Regions from separate parts of the Gordonia sp. IEGM753 genome, predicted to be linked through region 2. Evidence: riboswitches for the same ligand, from Rfam matches in the RefSeq annotation. Region 2 holds a riboswitch; the other holds the start of a gene.
What was found. Region 2 has a riboswitch for cobalamin ahead of cobW (cobalamin biosynthesis protein CobW). Riboswitches for the same ligand answer to the same signal wherever they lie in the genome.

Region 1 (6,812 bases), 1.9 Mb from region 2:
GCTGATAGCCCAGGGCCCGACTTGTTCGGCGAGCAACTTCAGCAACTTGCGCTCGGCCAGCACAAACCCCAACCGCACACCGGCCAGGCCGAAAAATTTGCCGAACGAGCGCAACACAATCAAACCCACGCGATTGGCAAACGGCGCCACGCTGAGAGCAGGCGTGTTGTCCATGAATGCCTCGTCTACCACCAACCAGCCACCGCGCTGCGCCAGACGCGCGTGCCAGTCGAGCAGACGATCTGGATCGACGCTCAGTCCAGTAGGGTTATTCGGATTGACCACTACCAGAACATCAAGGCTGTCGATGAAAAAGTCGACTTCCTGCTCAAGCACTTCGCGCACGACGTAGCCATTACGTCGCCACGCTTGCGCATGTTCCGCATAGCACGGCGACAACACACCCACCTTGCCGGCGCGACGTAAACGCGGCAGCAACTGAATGGCCATTTGCGAACCGGCCACCGGCAGCACATGGGCCGCGCCGTAATACTCACACGCGGCCTGCTCCAGACCGTCGTCGGTTTCCGGCAATCTCGCCCACGCCCGCAGTGGAATCTGCGGAACCGCAAATGGCCATGGCGCCAGGCCAGTAGAGAGGTCAAGCCAATCTGCTTCGGCGATGCCGTAATCGAGCGCCGCCTGACGCAACCGACCACCGTGTTCAAGCATAGAATTCAGACCCCACACACAGAATTAGCAGCCATAACCATACCCCGCGCTGAACCAATTGCCAGCCTCGGTCGATGGAATCTGCATCTGCCGGAACACCTTCACCCAATTGCGGGCGCTGGTGCAGTTCACCGTGGTAAATCGCCGCCCCGCCCAACTCGACGCCAAGCGCACCGGCACCTGCAGCCATGACCGGACCGGCATTCGGGCTGTCCCAGGTCGGGCCTTGAGTGCGCCAGCATTTGAGTGCGAGTCGAGTCTTGCCCAGCAACGCGTAGGTCAACGCCACCAATCGTGCAGGAATGTAGTTAAGAACATCATCGATTTTTGCCGCTGCCCAGCCGAAACGCTCGAAACGTTCGTTGCGATAACCCCACATCGCATCCAGCGTATTGCTCAACCGGTAGAGCACCACACCCGGCACGCCGGCCACGGCAAACCAGAACAACGCCGCAAACACCGCGTCACTGCCATTTTCCAACACGGATTCGGTGGCAGCACGGGCGACTTCGGTCTTATCCAGTTCACTGGTCTGACGGCTGACCAGATAACCCACGCGTTTGCGCGCCTCGTCAAGATCATCGCTGCGCAACGCCTTGGCAACCGGTTCGACATGTTCACCGAGGCTGCGCATGCCGAGCGCGCAATACAGCGCAAGAATCTCGACGATCCAACCGACGTAAGGCGCCCAGGAAAACGCCGTGGCCAGCAAGGTCAGCGGCAACACGGCAATCACCCAGGCTGTGACACCGTGACTGCGCCAGCCACGACCACCACTGTTGAAACGTTGCTCGATGCGGTCGGCAAAACGGCCGAACGCCACCAGCGGATGCCAGCGTTTGGGCTCACCCAGCAGCGCATCCAGCGCAACTGCAGCGACACTCAATAACGCCACACTCATTGACTCTCTCCCCAGTAATTCTCATACAGCAAATCGCTCAGCGGACGCGCCTGCGCCCAACCTTCAAGTACCAGCATCGGCGCCGGATAAAACGCTTTGACCGGCCCCAGGCAAAGTACCGCCACCGGTTTGGCACCCGCGGGCAATCCCAGCAAATCCGCCAACGCCTGTGGCTCGAACAACGACACCCAACCCATGCCCAAACCTTCAACGCGGGACGCCAGCCACAGGTTTTGAATGGCGCAGGACAGCGAAGCAATGTCCATTTCGGGCAATGTACGACGGCCGAAGATATGCCGCTCGCGATCGTCCATCAGCGCAGCCACCAGCACTTCGGCGCAATCGTTGATGCCTTCGACTTTGAGCTTCATAAATTCATCTGTACGCTCCCCGAGCGCTTCGGCGGTGCGGACGCGCTCCTCCTCGACCAACGCCTGAATCTTGCTGCGCAAGCCGCGATCACTGATGCGGATGAACCGCCAAGGCTGCATCAGGCCGACACTTGGCGCCTGATGCGCAGCTTCGAGCAGGCGCCGAAGCAACTCGGGCTCGACGCTGCCGCCGCTGAAGTGACGCATGTCGCGGCGTTCGGCGATGGCTCGGTAGACAGCCGCGCGTTCGGCTTCGGAAAATGCGTTGTCGATCATGGCCTCTTCGCGAGCAAGTCGGCCTCATGATCAGGCACAAACAATGCGGCTACAGCGCTCGGGTTCGACGGAAAATAGAAGTGCACATAGGACGCGGTCATCCGCCCTTCGCGATAAACCGCCTCGGCGCCGCGCCCGCCATTCGGGCTCAAGCCTCGGGTAATGGGTTCAAGTTCGGTCGTGGTCAACGAGTGATGGTAGGTGTGACCGCGCAGGGAGCCTTCGGGCAGTTCGACCGCTTGCAGCGCCAACGCGGCCAGGCGCTTTTGCATCACCGCATCCCCGGCCAGCAAACCGACCAATTGTGCGCGGGTACCTTCGACATCGGTCAGCGAATCCAGCAGGTAAAGCATGCCGCCACATTCTGCCAACAACGGTTTGCCCGCCGCATGGTGTGCACGAATCGCCTGCAGCATCGTGAGGTTCTGCGACAACGCCACATGGTGCAATTCCGGGTAGCCGCCAGGCAGATAAAGGCTGTCGGCCTGGGGCAATTGCGCATCACGGATCGGCGAGAAAAACACCAACTCGGCGCCCATCGCTCGCAGCAGATCCAGACTTGCGCCATAGGTAAAGGCAAAGGCTTCGTCACGCGCCACCGCGATACGCACGCCGGCCAACAACGGTTCGGCGGCGATTACATCCGGCGCCGCAAACTCGACGGCCGGTGGTAGCGCTACCTCACAGCTGCTGGCCAGCGCATTGGCGGCGGCATCGAGGCGCAGGTCGAGGTCGTTGAGTTCGCTGGCCTGAACCAGACCCAAGTGGCGGCTTGGCAACTCGATCCCGGTTTCTCGCGACAAGGCGCCATACCAACGCAAACCTTCGGTCAGGCTGCCTTCCAGCAATTGTGCATGGCGCACAGTGCCAACGCGGTTGGCCAACACACCGGCAAACGGCAAGTCCGGTTGATAACGCGCCAACCCCAAGGCCAGCGCACCGAACGTCTGGGCCATTGCGGTGCCGTCGATCACACCCAGCACCGGTACCCCGAAATGCCGCGCGAGGTCTGCGCTGGACGGCGTGCCGTCGAACAAACCCATCACGCCTTCGATAAGAATCAGGTCGGCCTCAGCGGCCGCTTCCCACAACAGTCGGCGACTTTCCTGCTCGCCGACCATCCACATGTCCAGCTGATAGACCGGCGCACCGCTGGCGCGCTCGAGAATCATCGGGTCCAGAAAATCGGGTCCGCATTTGAACACGCGAACCTTGCGCCCCTGATTGCGATGCAAACGGGCCAGCGCAGCAGTAACGGTGGTCTTGCCCTGACCGGAGGCCGGCGCGGCAATCAATACCGCCGGGCAATGACGTGGTTGGCTCACAGTTCTACGCCTTTTTGCGCCTTGATCCCGGCCTGGAAGGCATGTTTGATCACGCCCATTTCGGTGACTGTGTCGGCCAGCTCAATCATTTCCGGCTTCGCGCCACGACCGGTCACAACCACATGCTGCATCGGCGGTCGCGCCTGCAAATCACTGAGCACCTGATCGAGGTCGAGGTAACCGTGCTTCAGCGCGATGTTCAGCTCATCCAGCACGACCAGGCCGATGGACGGGTCGCTGAGCAGTTCACGGGAAACGACCCACGCAGCCTCGGCGGCAGCGATATCACGCTGACGATCCTGGGTTTCCCAGGTGAAGCCCTCGCCCATCACATGAAACCGCACCTGCTCGGGAAACCGCCGAAAGAACAGCTCTTCGCCAGTGCTGTTACGGCCCTTGATGAACTGCACGACGCCGCACTGCATGCCGTGGCCCATCGAGCGCGCCAGCATGCCGAAGGCCGAGCTGCTTTTGCCTTTGCCGTTGCCGGTCAACACCAGCAGCAGCCCGCATTCATTCGGGGAGTTGGCGATTCGTTCGTCAATCACGGCTTTCTTGCGCAACATGCGCGCCAAATGGCGTTCGTCACGATCGGGGGTGTCAGTCATTGGGGGAGCTCTCCGTTGAGGCTGGATAACGGCGGGCAGGCACAAGAATAGATGGCGTGAAGCCTGGCATCGCCCACCGTGATGCCGCTGGATGGATCAGGCCGGTCTCCGGGCTCATGAGCGGCTCGCGGCCTGACTGCGCGCCTTCCCGCATCGGTAATCGACACAGTGGCTTAAAGCACAGTTTTCACTCATTTACCGTTGCGGGGGCAGCGCCGGGATCGTGACCCTTTCTTCAATTGAAAAAGCGACTCACCGGCTTCCCTGTTTCACTCTGTCGACCAAGGCCACAGAGCACCTGAAACAAGCCGCGAAGGTTAGAGGGTTGGGGATGGAGCGTCAATTAAAGCCGGGCGACCGCTGAGCGAATAACTGCCCCTAATCAATTATCTGACGCCAATCTTGTGCCACACTCTGCGCAGTGATATCAAATAGCCATACATCAACACACAATAATAAGGGTGAGCAACATGCAAGGCATGATCATCAGCAATCCGAAGCTGGAATTCCTGCGTCCGATGCTGGAGCGTTGGTTCGACTGCATCGACCGTTACAACGCTGTGCGCGGCGATAACGATGCGCCGTACTGGCATGATGAAAAAGCCAATCTGGGTTTGCTTTCGGCGGCTGCCTGGATGGCAGAAATGGTCACCCTGCAACACACACCTACCCGCAAACAAACCGAAGATGGCGAGCGCAACGGTCGTGCCGATTTGTTGATCGCCAGCAGCGAACAACGCGCTTACCTTCAGACCACGCAACGCTGGCCACGGGTCAATGGTTTGAATGTGACTCAGGCGTTGGCCGACATCACCAGCGATGCAAAAAGAATCAGCTACGCCAGCGACCTGAAACTGGGTTGCCTGTTTGTGGCCCCACAAAAAACCCAACACAGCACGACCCCGGAAGAACTCCAGGACATGGTCGATGACCTGCAAAAAGAAAACACCTGCGCCGTCGCCTGGTATTTCCCCTACGCCTATCGCAAGTTGCGCAACGAAGCTGGCCAGTATCATCCGGGCATCGCCGTACTCTTCAAGGAAGCACGGGGCTGACAGGTGGAACCATCGCGCCGTGAAACTTCTCTACTGAACACTCCAGTGCACTCATAGGGAAGATCAGCATGCGCAAGCCCCAGCTCGTTTTTGTCATCGTGCTCGCCGGAGGGCTTGCCGCCTGCGGTGAATCCTCCGGGCTTCAGGTCTCCGACGGCACCGGGCCGTCACCCAAACTGCCAGAGCCGAACAAAACACTTATCCCGACGGTGAACATCGCGCCGGCGATTGGCTGGAGCGATGGCGCCATGCCAACCGCAGCGGCGGGCATGAAAGTGGGTGCATTTGCCGAGAACCTCGACCACCCACGCTGGCTGTACGTGTTGCCCAATGGCGATGTGCTGGTGGCAGAAACCAACGCCCCGCCCAAACCCGACGACTCGAGCGGCATCCGTGGTTGGGTCATGAAAAAAGTGATGGGCCGTGCTGGCGCCGGTGTGCCCAGTGCCAACCGAATCACACTGCTGCGAGACAAGGACCACGACGGCATCGCCGAAACGCGCACCGTGTTCCTGGAAAACCTGAATTCGCCTTTTGGCATGGCACTGGTCGGCAATGACCTTTACATCGCCGACTCCGACAAGTTGATCCGGTTTCCCTATCAGGACGGCGAAACATCGATCACCGCACAACCGACCAAAGTCGTCGACTTACCGGGTGGCACGATCAACCATCACTGGACCAAAAACGTAATTGCCAGCAAGGACGGCAGCAAGCTGTACGTGACGGTGGGCTCCAATAGCAACGTAGGCGAAAACGGCCTGGCTGCCGAGGAAGGTCGGGCAGCAATATGGGAAGTGGATCGCGCTACCGGCAATCACCGGATTTTCGCCTCCGGCCTGCGCAACCCTAACGGCATGGGCTGGGAACCCACCAGCGGCGCATTGTGGACATCGGTCAACGAGCGTGACGAGATTGGCAGCGATCTGGTGCCGGACTACATTACGTCGGTCAAGGACGGGGCATTCTATGGCTGGCCGTTCAGCTATTACGGGCAGCATGTCGATGTGCGTGTGTCACCGCAAAACCCGGACCTTGTCGCCAAGGCAATCGCTCCGGACTATGCCGTCGGCCCGCATACCGCCTCACTGGGTATGACCTTTGCCGAAGGCAGCACACTGCCGGCACCCTTTACCCAAGGCGCATTTGTAAGCCAGCACGGTTCCTGGAACCGTAAACCGCACAGTGGCTATAAAGTAATTTTTGTACCGTTCGCTGCCGGCAAGCCGAATGGGCAACCGGTGGACGTGCTGACCGGTTTCCTCAGCGCCGACGAGAAAGCCATGGGCCGTCCCGTCGGTGTGGTGATCGATAAGCAAGGTGATTTGCTGGTTGCCGACGATGTTGGCAACAAGGTGTGGCGCGTTTCAACAACCCGATAACGTCAACGTCAGCGCAACCGGAGCCTATGGATTACGTGCCAGATGCTCTGGTTGCAGAACGCGTTTGGCGCTCAGGTAGGCTTTCTGCCAATAGGCTTTTGACAGACTGTCGAGTTTCACCGTACCGCCAGTGGCAGGCGCATGCACAAAGCGCCCTTCGCCAACGTAGATCCCGGCATGACTGACTTGTGAGCCGCCATTGGTGGCGAAGAAGATAAGGTC
Region 2 (6,812 bases):
TGCACCTGGCTCAAACGCTGGGCGAACTGCTCGCGGGCGGCAGTGCCTTCGTCGGCGCCGCCGTACGCGTAACCGCCCCAGTTCAGATAAACCTCGGCAAGGTCTTCGCGGCTTTGCCACAAACGCCCGTCAATCGCGCCCTGCACGCCCGCGCCGTATGCCCCGGGTTTGGCACCGAAGATTCGCCAGCCGGCCTGTCGCCGGGCGGCGTCTTCGTCCAGCCCGGAGTGCATCAAAGCTTCGCGTTCGGCACGCACTTTGGCGGCCAGAGGGTTGAGGTCGTCCGGCTCGTCAAGCCCCGCAACCGCCTGCACTGCGGCATCGAACAGGCGAATCAGATTGGCGAAGGCATCACGAAAAAATCCGGACACGCGCAAGGTCACGTCCACCCGGGGACGGTCGAGCAAGCTCAGCGGTAGAATCTCGAAGTCATCGACCCGCTGACTGCCAGTCGCCCACACCGGACGCACGCCCATCAGCGCCATGGCTTGGGCGATGTCGTCGCCGCCAGTGCGCATGGTGGCGGTGCCCCATACGGATAATCCGAGTTGGCGCAGGTGATCGCCGTGGTCCTGCAGGTGCCGTTCCAGAATCAGACTCGCCGACTGGAAACCGATGCGCCACGCGGTGGTGGTCGGCAGGTTACGCACGTCCACCGAGTAGAAGTTGCGCCCGGTGGGCAATACGTCCAGACGTCCGCGGCTCGGTGCACCACTGGGGCCCGCCGGGACGAAACGACCACTAAGCGCATCGAGCAAACCGCGCATTTCAGCAGGCCCACAGGCATCCAGTCTTGGAGCAACCACTTCGCGAAGGCTGTCGATGATGGCGCTTACATCAGACCCACCTGATCCCGGTGGGCGCCAGCCTTCGTGGTGAGGGGATTCATCCCCGATGGACTGTGCAATCGACCCCATTTCCGGGGCCGCTTCGCGACCCGACGGGGATGAATCCTCTCGCCACAAGGGCGTGTTGCCACAGGGATCGGGGTTGGCATCCAGGACGTGCGAGATCAGCTGCGCGGCGAACAGTTCCAGACGTTCGCGGGTGTCGCCTGCGGTGCGCCAAACGTCGTTAAGCACGGCTTGCAACTCGGCAGGCTGCGGACCGTTCCAGGGTTCGGCCAGCGCGCAATCCAGCGGATCGAATCCCAGGCCAAAGGCCTTGGCCAACGCCCGCAACAAGCTCGACTGCGCGCCGCGACCATCGCCACGTGGAATGCGCAGCAACGCAAGCAACGTATCGATGCGCAGGCGTCCGGTCGGCGACTCGCCAAAAATGTGCAAACCATCGCGAATTTGCGACTCTTTCAAGTCACACAAATACGTGTCGAGGCGTGGCAACCAGATCGCAGCATCGGCATCGCTGTCGAGCTTTTCGTCCAGTTGCAGTTCACGGTCGATGTGCGTTTCGCGAACCAGTTGCAGGATATCGCGCTGCAGTTCTCGTGCACGTCGCGGATCCAGCAATTGCGCCTCGTAATACTCGTCGGCCAGCAACTCGAGATTACGCAGTGGCCCGTAGGTTTCAGCGCGGGTCAGCGGCGGCATCAGGTGATCGATGATCACCGCTTGGGTGCGGCGCTTGGCTTGAGCGCCCTCGCCCGGATCATTGACGATAAACGGGTAAATATTCGGCAGCGGCCCCAGCAGTGCATCCGGCCAGCAATGCTCTGACAATCCGACGCCTTTGCCTGGCAGCCATTCGAGGTTGCCATGCTTGCCAACATGAATCACCCCGTGGGCGCCATAGGTATTGCGCAGCCAGAAATAGAACGCCAGGTAGCCGTGGGGCGGCACCAGGTCCGGGTCGTGGTACACCGCACTGGGATCGACCTGATAACCGCGCGCCGGTTGAATGCCAACGAAGGTCTGGCCGAAACGCAGCCCGGCGATCATCATTCGTGCGCCTCGAAACATCGGATCGTTTTGTGGCGCCCCCCAACGCTCCAGCACCGCTTGTCGGTTGGCCTCGGGCAGCGCATCGAACATCCGATTGTAGTCATCCAGCGCAAGGCTTTGATGGCAAGGACGCTGGTCGAGGGTGTCGAGGTCGTTGCTGACGCCACCGAGCAGTTGCTGGATCAAATCCGTGCCGCTGGCGGGTAACTCAGCCGGCAACGGATAACCGTGCTGATGCAGCGCACGCAAGATATTAAGCGCCGCCGCCGGTGTATCAAGGCCCACGCCATTGCCGATACGACCGTCACGGGTCGGATAATTGGCCAGAATCAGGGCAATGCGTTTATCGGCGTTGGGCACTCGCGCCAGATCACTCCAGCGCCGCGCCAGTTGCGCGACAAAATCCATGCGCTCGGGTTGCGCCCGATAGCAAACCACATCCGACTGACTGCGCTCACTGCGCCAGGCCAGGTCCTTGAAGCTGATCGGGCGACTGATGATTCGCCCGTCCAGTTCCGGCAAGGCGATGTGCATTGCCAGGTCTCGCGGGCCCAATCCCTGCTCGCTCGCCCGCCAACCAGGCTCGTTGTCTTGGGCGCAGATGGCCTGGATAACCGGAATGTTGCGCCGAAACGGTCGCAAATGCGGCGCTTCAGGGCTCGACTGGGCGAAACCGGTGGTGTTCAAGATCACCGCCGCTTCAACCTCGTCCAGCAAATCTTCGACCACGGTGAGGCAACCTGGCTCTTTTAGACTGGCCAGCGCAATCGGCAATGGGTTAAGCCCTGCCGCCTGCAAACGCTGGCAAAAAATATCGATGAAAGCAGTATTGGCCGCTTGCAAATGTGAACGGTAAAACAGCACCGCCGCGACCGGTTGACCGACCTGCCATTCGGCTTGCCAATCGCTGAGGACTGCGGGGCTTTTTTGCGGGTGATAGATCGCGGTGCGTGGCAGCGTTTGCGGTTCGGCCCAGGCATAGTCACGGGCTAGCCAACGATTGGCCAGGCAGCGAAAAAAGTCCAGGGCATTGCTCATGCCGCCCTGACGCAGGTATTGCCAGAGCCGGTCACGTTCGCCCGCGTCAACCGTGCTCAGATCGCTGAGTTCGGGGTCTGGACGGTCATCGCCCGGCACCAGAATCAGCTGCACACCACGCTCGGCCAGTTGCACCAGACGCTCGACACCATAGCGCCAATAGCCAATGCCGCCGTGCAGCGAAATCAGGATGACCTTGGCATGGCGCAACACCTGGTCGACATACAGGTCAACCGAGGCGTGATTTTGCACCTGCATCGGGTTGGCCAGACGCACGCTCGGGTAATCGTCGGGCAATTGCTGCGCCGCTTCGGCGAGCAGCGCCAGGCTGGAATCACCACTGCACAGGATCACCAGTTCGGCGGGGGTTTGTCCAAGGTCGGCAATGTTGTCATCCGACACGAAACCGCCGGGCTGGGTCCTGAGCAGGTGCATGGGTTAGACGCTGAGCGCAGCGCGCAATTGCGCTTCGAGTTGCGCCGCATCCAGTTCCTGGCCGATCAACACCAGGCGTGTGGTGCGCGCTTCATCGGCGCCCCACTGCCGGTCGAAATGCTTGTCGAAACGCGTGCCCACGCCCTGAATCAGCAAACGCATCGGCTTGTTCGGGATTGCCGCAAAACCCTTGACGCGCAAGATGCCGTGCTTGACCACCAGTTGCGTCAGCGCATCCATCAGCAGGTTTTCATCGGCTTGCGGCAGCTCGATGGAGATCGAATCGAAGGCATCGTGATCGTGGTCGTCTTCGCCTTCATGATGGTGATCGTGATGGCTATGACGGCTATCGATGTGTTCTTCGGAACCGGCGCCGAGGCCAATCAACACGTCCAGCGGCACGCGGCCGCTACTCGCTTCAATTACTTTCACGGCGGGCGGCAGTTCTTCAGCGACTTCCAGGCGCACACGGGCCAGGTCTTCGGCACTGATCAGGTCGGATTTGTTGAGGATCACCAGGTCGGCGCTGGCCAGTTGATCGGCAAACAACTCGTGCAGCGGCGATTCGTGATCCAGGTTCGGGTCCAGTTTACGCTGGGCATCGACCTGGTCCGGGAACGCGGCGAAAGTACCGGCAGCCACGGCTGGGCTATCAACCACGGTAATCACCGCGTCAACCGTGCAAGCACTGCGGATTTCCGGCCATTGGAAGGCCTGGACCAAAGGCTTTGGCAGGGCCAGCCCAGAGGTTTCGATGAGAATGTGATCGAGGTCGCCGCGACGCGCGACCAGTTCGCGCATCACCGGGAAAAACTCTTCCTGCACGGTGCAGCACAGGCAGCCATTGGCCAGTTCGTAGACGCGGCCGTTGGCCTCTTCTTCAGTGCAGCCAATGGAGCACTGCTTGAGGATTTCACCGTCGATACCCAGTTCGCCAAATTCGTTGACGATGACCGCAATGCGGCGCCCCTGGGCGTTGTCGAGCATGTGCCGCAGCAACGTGGTTTTGCCCGAGCCGAGGAAGCCGGTAACGATGGTGACGGGAAGTTTGGCCAGTGTTTTCATCGGATGCCCTTTGGCAAGGTGGCGGGCATACGGGACGACGACCGCTGCGACAGTTGCGCGGAAGATTTCGCCACCGGATCACCCCGCCCGGTTGTAGTGAGAATCTATGACGAGGCAGGTCTCCTGGCTGACGGCGTGCAGGGCGTTGGCCCGGCATTCGCTGCGCCTTCCCGCGAAGCCGTTAAACAGGCTTCGCAGTGGCGTGGCAGCGAACAACACCGTTCACAGTTGCGGGGGCAGCCGCGGCATCGACCGCGTTCCCTTCTTAGCTTCGGCAAACGCCGAAGAACCTCGAAAGCGCAAGGCTACGCATCGTCTGGTGGCCGGTCAATCTCTTGTGGCGAGGGGATTTATCGTTAGGCAGCGAAGCGGCCCCGGTGTCTATTGGCGACGGCTTCGCCGCCGAGCGGGGATAAATCCCCTCGCCACAAAAAACACACCTGAGCTAATTGAGAACCCTTGCCAATTGACGTCAAACCCTCGCCCATGGTCTCCTACGCATCTTGTTACGGGTGCCCTTCACAGGGTGAAACGGGAAACCGGTGAATCATGTGCTTTACTCTAAAGCCATGTCAGTCCGGTGCTGCCCCCGCAACGGTAAACGAGCGAAGAATCAAAACCACTGTGCCAGCAGTTCGGCATGGGAAGGTGATTCTTGCAGGTCAAGGCGACAGCCGAACCCCCTCGTGAGCCCGGAGACCGGCCAGTAACACAAAGTGACCACTACGATCACTGAATAACAAACCCGCGGTGGGCGGGCGCTGTTTGCACCCCTGCGCGCCCGACTCGCGGGGGTTTTGCATGCGCCCCTTATCACCCGCTGACAGACCAGAGGGAAGCGCCATGTCGACCATCAGCAGCACCAAGCACAGTACCGCCAGCAGCACCACAACCCTGAGCCAACGCCTGACCGCCGCCATTTGTGCGTCGATCCTTGGCGCGTGCCTGGTGTATTTCGCCGGTTTCTCGCACATTGAAGCGGTACACAACGCTGCTCATGACACCCGTCACAGCTCCGCATTCCCGTGCCATTGAGACCTGCCGACATGATCAAGCGTATTGCTCAAACCGCAGGTTTTACCGGTCTGCTGGCCGCCCTCCTGCTGACCCTGTTGCAAAGTTTTTGGGTGGCCCCGTTGATTTTGCAGGCCGAGACCTACGAAAAATCCGAGCCAGCGGCGGTTGAAGTTCACGAACACGATGCCGCCGCCATGGCCGGCCATACTCACGATGCCGAAGCCTGGGAGCCGGAGAATGGCTGGCAGCGCGTTGCATCGACCACCGGCGGCAACCTGGTAGTCGCCGTTGGTTTCGCCCTGATGCTGGCGGGCCTGTACACCTTGCGCGCCCCGACCAAAACGTCCCAGGGCTTGCTCTGGGGCCTGGCCGGTTACGCGACATTTGTGCTGGCGCCAACCCTGGGCCTGCCACCCGAACTGCCGGGCACCGCAGCGGCTGATCTGGCCCAGCGGCAACTCTGGTGGATCGGCACCGCTGCCTCAACGGCTGTCGGCATTGCATTGATCGTGTTCAGTCGCCACTGGCTGATGAAAGTACTGGGCGTGGCAATCCTGGCCGTTCCGCACGTGATCGGCGCACCGCAACCGGAAGTGCACTCGATGCTGGCCCCGGAAGCACTGGAATCGCAATTCAAAATCGCTTCGCAGCTGACCAACGTGGTGTTCTGGCTGGCCTTGGGCCTGATCAGCGCATGGTTGTTCCGCCGCAAAAGCGATGGCCAATACCACGCATGAGTGAACCCGGCACAGCGCCGACTTTAGTGGTCGGCCTGGGCTGCCAACGCGGCTGCCCCGCCGGTACCTTGCGAGCATTGCTGGAGCAGGCATTACAGGCTCACCGCATCGAATTGCACCAGATAGTTGCCCTGGCCACTATCGACCTGAAGCGCGACGAGCCTGGCCTGCTCGAATTGGCCGCAGAGCTTGAGTTGCCACTGAGCTACTTCAGCAGCGAACAACTGGCCAGGTACCAAACGCAACTCAGCCATCGCTCGCAAATCGCTTTCGAACGCACCGGCTGCTACGGCGTCGCAGAAAGCGCAGCATTGGCGCTTGCGGAACACCTGGCGCAGTCACCGGCAACGCTACTGATTTCACGACAAAAATACGCTCAGGCCACCCTGGCATTGGCCTGCGCTGTATAAATTCCCCGATAATCCCCCCGTCCATCATGAGCGATCTTCATCTGAAGACCCGCCTAACCCTTTTTCTGACAGGAAATGACGATGACCGTCTTCTTCATTGGCGCAGGTCCCGGCGACCCGGAATTGATCACCGTCAAAGGCCAGCGGCTGATTCGCACGTGTCCGGTAATCATCTACGCCGGCTCGCTGGTGCCAGAGGCGGTGCTGCA

Region 1: linked by a shared signal. The riboswitch ahead of cobO (cob(I)yrinic acid a,c-diamide adenosyltransferase) and the one ahead of cobW (cobalamin biosynthesis protein CobW) in region 2 are both predicted to bind cobalamin.

Annotation. Positions count from the first base shown of each region.
Region 1 covers NZ_JBNQGB010000001.1:189,588-196,399, reverse strand. The annotation lists gene cobD (threonine-phosphate decarboxylase CobD) at 1-672, opposite strand, end outside; gene cbiB (adenosylcobinamide-phosphate synthase CbiB) at 665-1,573, opposite strand; gene bluB (5,6-dimethylbenzimidazole synthase) at 1,570-2,220, opposite strand; gene ACQR3R_RS00885 (cobyrinic acid a,c-diamide synthase CobB) at 2,217-3,545, opposite strand; gene cobO (cob(I)yrinic acid a,c-diamide adenosyltransferase) at 3,542-4,153, opposite strand; cobalamin riboswitch at 4,236-4,470, opposite strand; gene ACQR3R_RS00875 (hypothetical protein) at 4,624-5,208, shown strand; gene ACQR3R_RS00870 (PQQ-dependent sugar dehydrogenase) at 5,277-6,590, shown strand; gene ACQR3R_RS00865 (NlpC/P60 family protein) at 6,615-6,812, opposite strand, start outside.
Region 2 covers NZ_JBNQGB010000001.1:2,060,727-2,067,538, forward strand. The annotation lists gene cobN (cobaltochelatase subunit CobN) at 1-3,374, opposite strand, end outside; gene cobW (cobalamin biosynthesis protein CobW) at 3,378-4,439, opposite strand; cobalamin riboswitch at 4,536-4,748, opposite strand; cobalamin riboswitch at 4,933-5,161, shown strand; gene ACQR3R_RS09240 (CbtB domain-containing protein) at 5,283-5,474, shown strand; gene ACQR3R_RS09245 (CbtA family protein) at 5,486-6,193, shown strand; gene ACQR3R_RS09250 (cobalamin biosynthesis protein) at 6,190-6,603, shown strand; gene cobM (precorrin-4 C(11)-methyltransferase) at 6,685-6,812, shown strand, end outside.